DNA from 2 places in the Serratia sp. BNK-23 genome. Region 1 is predicted to be linked to the other one. Evidence: riboswitches for the same ligand, from Rfam matches in the RefSeq annotation. Region 1 holds a riboswitch; the other holds the start of a gene.

Region 1 (3,642 bases):
GTGTTCTTTCGGCGTGACGTAACACAGCATGGCGCAGCCGAACCAGCCGATCATCGCCGCGCCGATGCCGGAGGTGAAATGGTCATAGCCCGGGGCGATGTCGGTGGTCAGCGGACCGAGGGTGTAGAACGGCGCTTCGTGGCAGTGTTCCAGCTCTTCGGTCATGTTGCGGCGGATCATCTGCATCGGCACGTGGCCCGGGCCCTCGATCATCACCTGCACGTCGTATTCCCAGGCGATTTTGGTCAGCTCGCCCAGCGTATGCAGTTCGGCGAACTGGGCTTCGTCGTTGGCGTCCTGAATCGAGCCGGGGCGCAGGCCGTCGCCGAGCGACAGCGAGACATCGTAGGCGGCGCAGATCTCGCAGATTTCACGGAAGTGCTGATAGAGGAAGTTTTCCTGATGGTGCGACAGACACCATTTGGCCATGATCGAGCCGCCGCGCGACACGATGCCGGTCAGGCGTTTGGCGGTCATCGGCACGTAGCGCAGCAGCACGCCGGCGTGGATGGTGAAGTAGTCGACCCCTTGTTCCGCCTGTTCCAGCAGCGTATCGCGGAACATCTCCCAGGTGAGGTTTTCCGCCACGCCGTTGACCTTCTCCAGCGCCTGATAAATAGGCACCGTACCGATGGGCACCGGGCTGTTGCGCAGGATCCATTCGCGGGTTTCGTGAATATAGCGGCCGGTGGAGAGATCCATCACGGTGTCTGCGCCCCAGCGGGTGGACCACACCAGTTTCTCCACTTCTTCTTCGATCGACGACGTGACCGCCGAGTTGCCGATATTGGCGTTCACCTTCACCAGGAAATTGCGGCCGATGATCATCGGCTCCGCCTCCGGGTGGTTGATATTGGCGGGAATGATAGCGCGGCCGGCGGCCACTTCCTGGCGCACGAACTCCGGCGTGATGTTGTCCGGCAGGTTGGCGCCCCAGCCCTGGCCCGGATGCTGGTGGCGCAGCACCTCGCCGCGAATGCGTTCGCGCCCCATGTTTTCACGGATGGCGATGAATTCCATCTCCGGGGTGACGATGCCGGCGCGGGCGTAGTGCAACTGGGTTACGCACTTGCCCGGCAGCGCTTTGCGCGGCAGCGGCAGGTGTTCGAAACGCAGGTGATCGAGACCTTCGTCCGCCAGCCGCTGCTGGGTGAAGCCGGAGCTGGCGCCGCTCAGGGTGGCGGTATCGCCGCGTGCGTCGATCCAGCCGGCGCGCAGCTTGGCCAGGCCGGCGTGCACGTCGAGCTCGGCCTGTGGATCGCCGTACGGGCCGGCGGTGTCATACACCGGGATCGCCTCGTTCTGTTCATACTGCGGGTTATCTTTGCTGCCGCCGACCAGGGTCGGGCTGAGCTGAATTTCACGCATCGGCACCTGGATATCGCGGCGCGAACCCTGCAGGTAGATGCGGCGTGAGTTTGGGAAAGCCATGCCTTGCAGGGTGTCGATAAACTGCTGGGCGGCTTCGCGTTGCGCTTTACGGGCGCGCGGTGGATTAACGTTAGACATAGCAAGTTCCTACCAGTGTGTTGGGTTGGGAAAGTTGCTTGTCTGGAGCTCGGAGGGAGTAATGATGGTGGCCGATAAGGCAGGGCGCCCGCAAGGGGAAGGCCGTGTCTGTGGCGATAGATTACTCTTGTTCCCTTCGCGGGTATTAACCCGATCAGGTTCCGCGGATCCCGAATTAACGGTCTCAGCCTGGCTGATTCGATGAACAAATCAGGCGCTAGGCACTCCGACAAGATGCCCCCCAGTATAGGAGGGATAAGAAAAAAAACTATAAAATTTTAACGCGCCGGATCCAGCGCCTGGTCCGGCAGCGGTTGCTGCGTGGCTTCCGCTTCCAGCAGGATCAGCTTATCTTCCAGCGCAAAGCGCGCCGCCAGCGTTTCGCCGATATCCGACAAGGCCTGATGGAATTCCAGACAAACCTCCTGATCGATATCCACTTCGGTATAGCGATCGTGGAACGCCATGATCTGTTCGGTATTGGCCCATAGCTTGGGGTAGATGTTCACCGCCAGCGACATTTTCGGACTGGCTGCGCCTTCCACTTGTTTGATAATTCTGTCATAGATATGAAAATGCCCTGCGGAGAGGTAATCCACCAGGTTATGGCAAAAGTTCTCCAGCGCTTTTTCATTCAGCGGCGTATGCTTTTCTTTATTCGGTTTGAGGCCTACCAGCGTGCAGTAGGCGACCAGCAACTGCTTGCGGGCCTGAAGCCATTGATCAACTAATTCATTACTACCGCCAACGCGCTGAGTCAGCCTTTCCAAACGGTTGAGCATGTTTGACTCCGTGTAAGTAACAAAAGTAACCGGTAAGTTATTAAAATGTAACAAAGCCGATTTGTAGAGTGCCAGTGAAGCTGAGGTTGTGCAACAACGATATGGAACTTGCATTAACGGGCAATGAAAACGGCTGGTGGATCGTCAGCCATGAAAGCAAACTTTGGTTACCGAACGGTGAATTGCCGTCGGGGACCGCCGCCGCCCTCGGGCTGCAGGGCCACATGGCGCGCACCATCGGTGAGTGGGAGGGCGCGCCGGTCTGGCTGGTGCGCCAGGCGATGCCGCGGGAGATGGGGTCGGTGCGTCAGTTGTTGGATCAGGATCGTGGTCTGTTCCAGCTGGCCGGGCGCGGCGTGCAGTTGGCGGATTTCTACCGCTCCCATCGCTATTGCGGCTACTGCGGCCATGAGATGCACCTCAGCCGCACCGAAAGCGCCTGCCTGTGCGGCCATTGCAAGGAGCGCTACTACCCGCAGATCGCGCCCTGCGTGATCGTCGCCATTCGGCGCGACGATCAGATCCTGCTGGCGCAGCACGTGCGCCATCGCGGCGGCATTCACACGGTGCTGGCCGGTTTCGTTGAAGTGGGCGAAACGCTGGAGCAAGCGGTAGCGCGCGAAGTGATGGAAGAGAGCAATATTGAAATCAAGAACCTGCGCTACGTCACGTCACAACCCTGGCCGTTTCCGCACTCGCTGATGATGGCCTTTATGGCCGATTACCACCAGGGTGAGATTCGTCACGATCCCAAGGAGCTGCTCAATGCCGGCTGGTATCGTTACGACCAACTGCCGCTGTTGCCGCCGCCCGGCACCGTGGCGCGCCGCTTGATTGAGGACACCGTGGCGCTGTGCCGGGCAGAATAATGTACAATGGCCGGCAGATTATTAAGGGAGCCCCATAAATGACTGAGTTGAAGAACGATCGTTACCTGCGCGCGCTGTTGCGTCAGCCGGTGGATGTGACCCCCGTATGGATGATGCGCCAGGCCGGTCGTTATTTACCGGAGTATAAGGCGACTCGCGCCCAGGCCGGTGATTTTATGTCGCTGTGCAAGAACGCGGAGCTGGCCTGCGAGGTTACGCTGCAGCCGCTGCGCCGCTACGCGCTGGACGCCGCCATCCTGTTCTCCGACATTCTCACCATTCCCGACGCCATGGGGCTCGGCCTGTACTTTGAAGCCGGCGAAGGCCCGCGTTTCAGCTCCCCCGTCACCTGCCGCGCCGACGTCGACAAACTGCCGGTGTTCGATCCGGAAGTGGAGCTGGGCTATGTGATGAACGCGGTGCGCACCATTCGCCGCGAGCTGAAGGGCGAAGTGCCGCTGATCGGCTTCTCCGGCAGCCCG
Region 2 (3,642 bases), 450 kb from region 1:
GACCTCAAAGCAGAAGAAAGAACCTTAAGCCACGGCGAGAAAAATGCAAGCGCATCGCCATGACCGCGCATAAAAAAACCAGTGGGTCACCCCACTGGCTGGTGAAACAGCACCATTACTCAGAAACTTGTTGCCGCAGCCCCTACAGGTGCTCGCGATACTGCTTATCGGTCATCTCTTTAATGTCCCATTGCGTCAGGTGCGCCAGCATCGCCAGCCGCGCCTGTTCGGGCACCACGCTCAGCCAGTCGGCTCGCTGGCGGCGCACCGCGCTGAAATAGCGCTGATAGAACTGCCTGGATAAGAAAGCTTTCATGATTACGCCCTCCCCTTTCATTGATGAAAATTATCGGCGTAATATAGGGAAAGAAAAATTGACGAGTTGAAGCAGGAGCGTTCCTCTTTTATGTCCACGTCCAGATTGCAGCAGCAGTTCATCCGCCTGTGGCAGCGCTGCCACGGTGAAACCACCGACACCACGCTGCAGGATCTGGCGGAGGTGCTCAGCTGCTCGCGGCGCCACGTGCGCTCCCTGCTGAGCGCCATGCAGCGGGAAGGCTGGCTCACCTGGCAGGCGGAATCGGGGCGCGGCAAGCGTTCGCGGCTAACCTTCCACTACACCGGCCTGGCGCTGCAGCAACAGCGGGCCGAGGAGCTGCTGGAACAGGATCGCATCGATCAGCTGGTGCAACTGGTGGGCGACAAAAACGTGGTGCGCCAGATGCTGCTGTCACAGCTGGGGCGTAGCTTCCGCCAGGGGAAACACATCCTGCGGGTGCTCTACTACCGGCAGTTGTACAACCTGCTGCCCGGCTCGGCGCTGCGGCGTTCGGAAACCCATCTGGCGCGCCAGATCTTCAACGGTCTGACGCGCATAAATGAGGAAAACGGGGAACTGGAGTCCGATCTGTCTCACCATTGGCAGGCGTTGACGCCACTGCACTGGCGATTTTACCTGCGCCCGGCGATCCATTTTCATCACGGCCGCGAGCTGGAGATGGCGGACGTCATTACTTCTCTTTCGCGTCTGACCTCGCAACCGCTGTTCTCGCATATCGAGAGCGTCACCTCGCCGACGCCATTCGTGATTGACGTGCATCTGCGCAGCCCCGACCACTGGCTGCCCTGGCTGCTGGGCAGCGTGCACGCCATGATCCTGCCGCGCGAATGGCGCGAACTACCAGATTTCGCCCGCCATCCGATCGGCACCGGCCCCTATCGCGTAGTGCGCAATCTCCCCAGCCAGATGAAGATCCACGCCTTCGACGACTATTTTGGCTACCGGGCGCTGATCGACGAGGTGAATATCTGGGTGCTGCCGGAGTTCTCCGAAGAACTGGTGCATTCCGGCGTACAGCTGCAGGGCGATGAAACCGGCAACAACGAACTGGAAAGCCGGCTGGAAGAGGGCTGCTATTTCCTGCTGTTCGACCGGCGCTCCCCGCTGGCCGCCGATCCCGCCATTCGCAGCTGGCTGTGCGAATTGATCAATCCCATTTCGCTGCTGAGCCACGCCGGGCCGCTCTACCAACGCTACTGGTCGCCGGCGTACGGCCTGCTGCCCCGTTGGCACCACAACCGCGCGCTGGCGCAGCAGCCCAAACCGGCGGGGCTGACCGAACTGACGATGACCCACTTCAATGAGCATTCGGAGTTTCACGCCATCCGTCAGGCGATCGAGCCGCTGCTGGCGCAGCACGGCATCCGCCTGATCGTGCAAAGCGTGGATTACGCCACCTGGCACCAGGGCGACGCGCGCAGCGATCTGTGGCTTGGCAGCGCCAACTTCTATCTGCCGCTGGAGTTTTCGCTGTTCGCCACGCTGTACGAACTGCCGCTGATGCAGCATTGCATGAACGAAGATCTGGCGCAGGACGCGGCGCTGTGGCGCGCCAACCGTCTGCCGCTGGCGGAGTTCTGCCAGCGTCTGGTCAGCAACCACCAGCTGCATCCGCTGTTCCACCACTGGCTGCAGCTGCACGGCCAGCGCAGCATGCGCGGCGTGCGGATGAACACCCTCGGCTGGTTCGACTTCAAGTCCGCCTGGTTTGCCCCGCCGGAGACATAAGCGCCTTTCGCCCAAGTCGGTTAATCTTTACAATAGCGCCGTCTCAACGGGGTGCGGAGAGCCGGGCCGCGTAATAAGCCTGATTTTCCGCTGAGAGCACACCCGTCGAACCTGATCCGGTCAATACCGGCGGAGGGATTTGAGCCCAGCGAACCGGCGACGCCGCCTCGCCCCCTCAGATGCCCTTGCCCCCTTATTTTTCAGGAGTGCAACGTGGTCAAAAAATATCTGCCCTGCTTATTGCTGCTGTGCGCCGCGCCGGCGTTCGCCAAGCCGACGCTGACGGTTTACACCTACGATTCCTTCGCCGCCGACTGGGGCCCTGGCCCGGCGGTGAAAAAAGCCTTCGAGGCCGAATGCGACTGTGAACTGAAGTTCGTGGCGCTGGAAGACGGCGTCTCGTTGCTGAACCGCCTGCGCATGGAGGGCAAGAACAGCGCCGCCGACGTGGTGCTGGGGCTGGACAACAACCTGCTGCAGGCGGCGCAGCAAACCGGCCTGTTCGCGCCGAGCGGCGTCGATACCGCCAGGCTGACGGTGCCGGGCGGCTGGCAGGACGCGACCTTCGTGCCTTACGACTACGGGTACTTCGCCTTCGTCTACAACAAAGAAAAACTGAAGAACCCGCCGAAAAGCCTGCAGGAGCTGGTCAGCGGCGACCGCAACTGGAAAGTGATCTACGAAGATCCGCGCACCAGCACGCCGGGGCTCGGCCTGCTGCTGTGGATGCAAAAAGTGTATGGCGACAAGGCGCCGGCCGCCTGGCAGCAGTTGGCGAAGAAGACCGTCACCGTCACCAAAGGCTGGAGCGAAGCCTACGGCCTGTTCCTGAAAGGCGAAGGCGATCTGGTGCTCAGCTATACCACCTCTCCCGCCTACCACCTGATCGAAGAGAAAAAAGACCTTTACGCCGCCGCCACGTTCAGCGAAGGCCACTACCTGCAGGTGGAAGTGGCCGGCAAGCTGAAAGCCGCCAAACAGCCTGAGCTGGCCGAGCGTTTCATGCGGTTCATGGTGACGCCGGCATTCCAGAACACCATCCCGACCGGCAACTGGATGTACCCGGTGATCAACACCCCGCTGCCCGTCGGCTTTGAGCAGATGAACGTGCCGCAGACCGCGCTGCAATACAGCGCCGAAGAGGTGGCCACACAACGCGGCGGTTGGATCCGGGCATGGCAAACCGCCGTCAGCCGCTGATCCCCCGCTGGCTCTGGCCGGGGCTGCTGGCCGCCGGCCTGATCCTGCTCATCGCCGCGCTGGCGCTGGGGTCACTGTGGCGTCACGCGCCGGACAGCGACTGGCGCAGCCTGTGGCAGGACAGTTACCTGTGGCACGTGGTGCGCTTCACCTTCCTGCAGGCGCTGCTGTCGGCGCTGATTTCGGTGCTGCCCGCCATTCTGCTGGCGCGCGCGCTCTATCGCCGCCGTTTCCCCGGCCGGCAGTTGTTGCTGCGGCTGTGCGCCATGACGCTGGTGCTGCCGGTGCTGGTAGCGGTATTCGGCCTGCTCAGCGTCTATGGGCGCCAGGGCTGGCTGGCGACGCTGTGCGGCTGGCTGGGCGTCGAGTATGGT

The links. Region 1 has a riboswitch for thiamine pyrophosphate ahead of thiC (phosphomethylpyrimidine synthase ThiC). Riboswitches for the same ligand answer to the same signal wherever they lie in the genome.
Region 2: it holds a riboswitch for thiamine pyrophosphate, as region 1 does, so the genes downstream of both, thiB (thiamine ABC transporter substrate binding subunit) here and thiC (phosphomethylpyrimidine synthase ThiC) in region 1, are expected to answer to the same signal.

What each region holds. Positions count from the first base shown of each region.
Region 1 is NZ_CP179900.1:4,685,588-4,689,229, reverse strand. Features, by position in the region: gene thiC (phosphomethylpyrimidine synthase ThiC) at 1-1,509, opposite strand, end outside; TPP riboswitch at 1,624-1,748, opposite strand; gene ACMGF9_RS22300 (Rsd/AlgQ family anti-sigma factor) at 1,788-2,291, opposite strand; gene nudC (NAD(+) diphosphatase) at 2,393-3,160, shown strand; gene hemE (uroporphyrinogen decarboxylase) at 3,199-3,642, shown strand, end outside.
Region 2 is NZ_CP179900.1:4,230,749-4,234,390, forward strand. Features, by position in the region: gene sgrT (glucose uptake inhibitor SgrT) at 143-316, opposite strand; gene sgrR (HTH-type transcriptional regulator SgrR) at 407-2,068, shown strand; TPP riboswitch at 2,106-2,224, shown strand; gene thiB (thiamine ABC transporter substrate binding subunit) at 2,282-3,268, shown strand; gene thiP (thiamine/thiamine pyrophosphate ABC transporter permease ThiP) at 3,244-3,642, shown strand, end outside.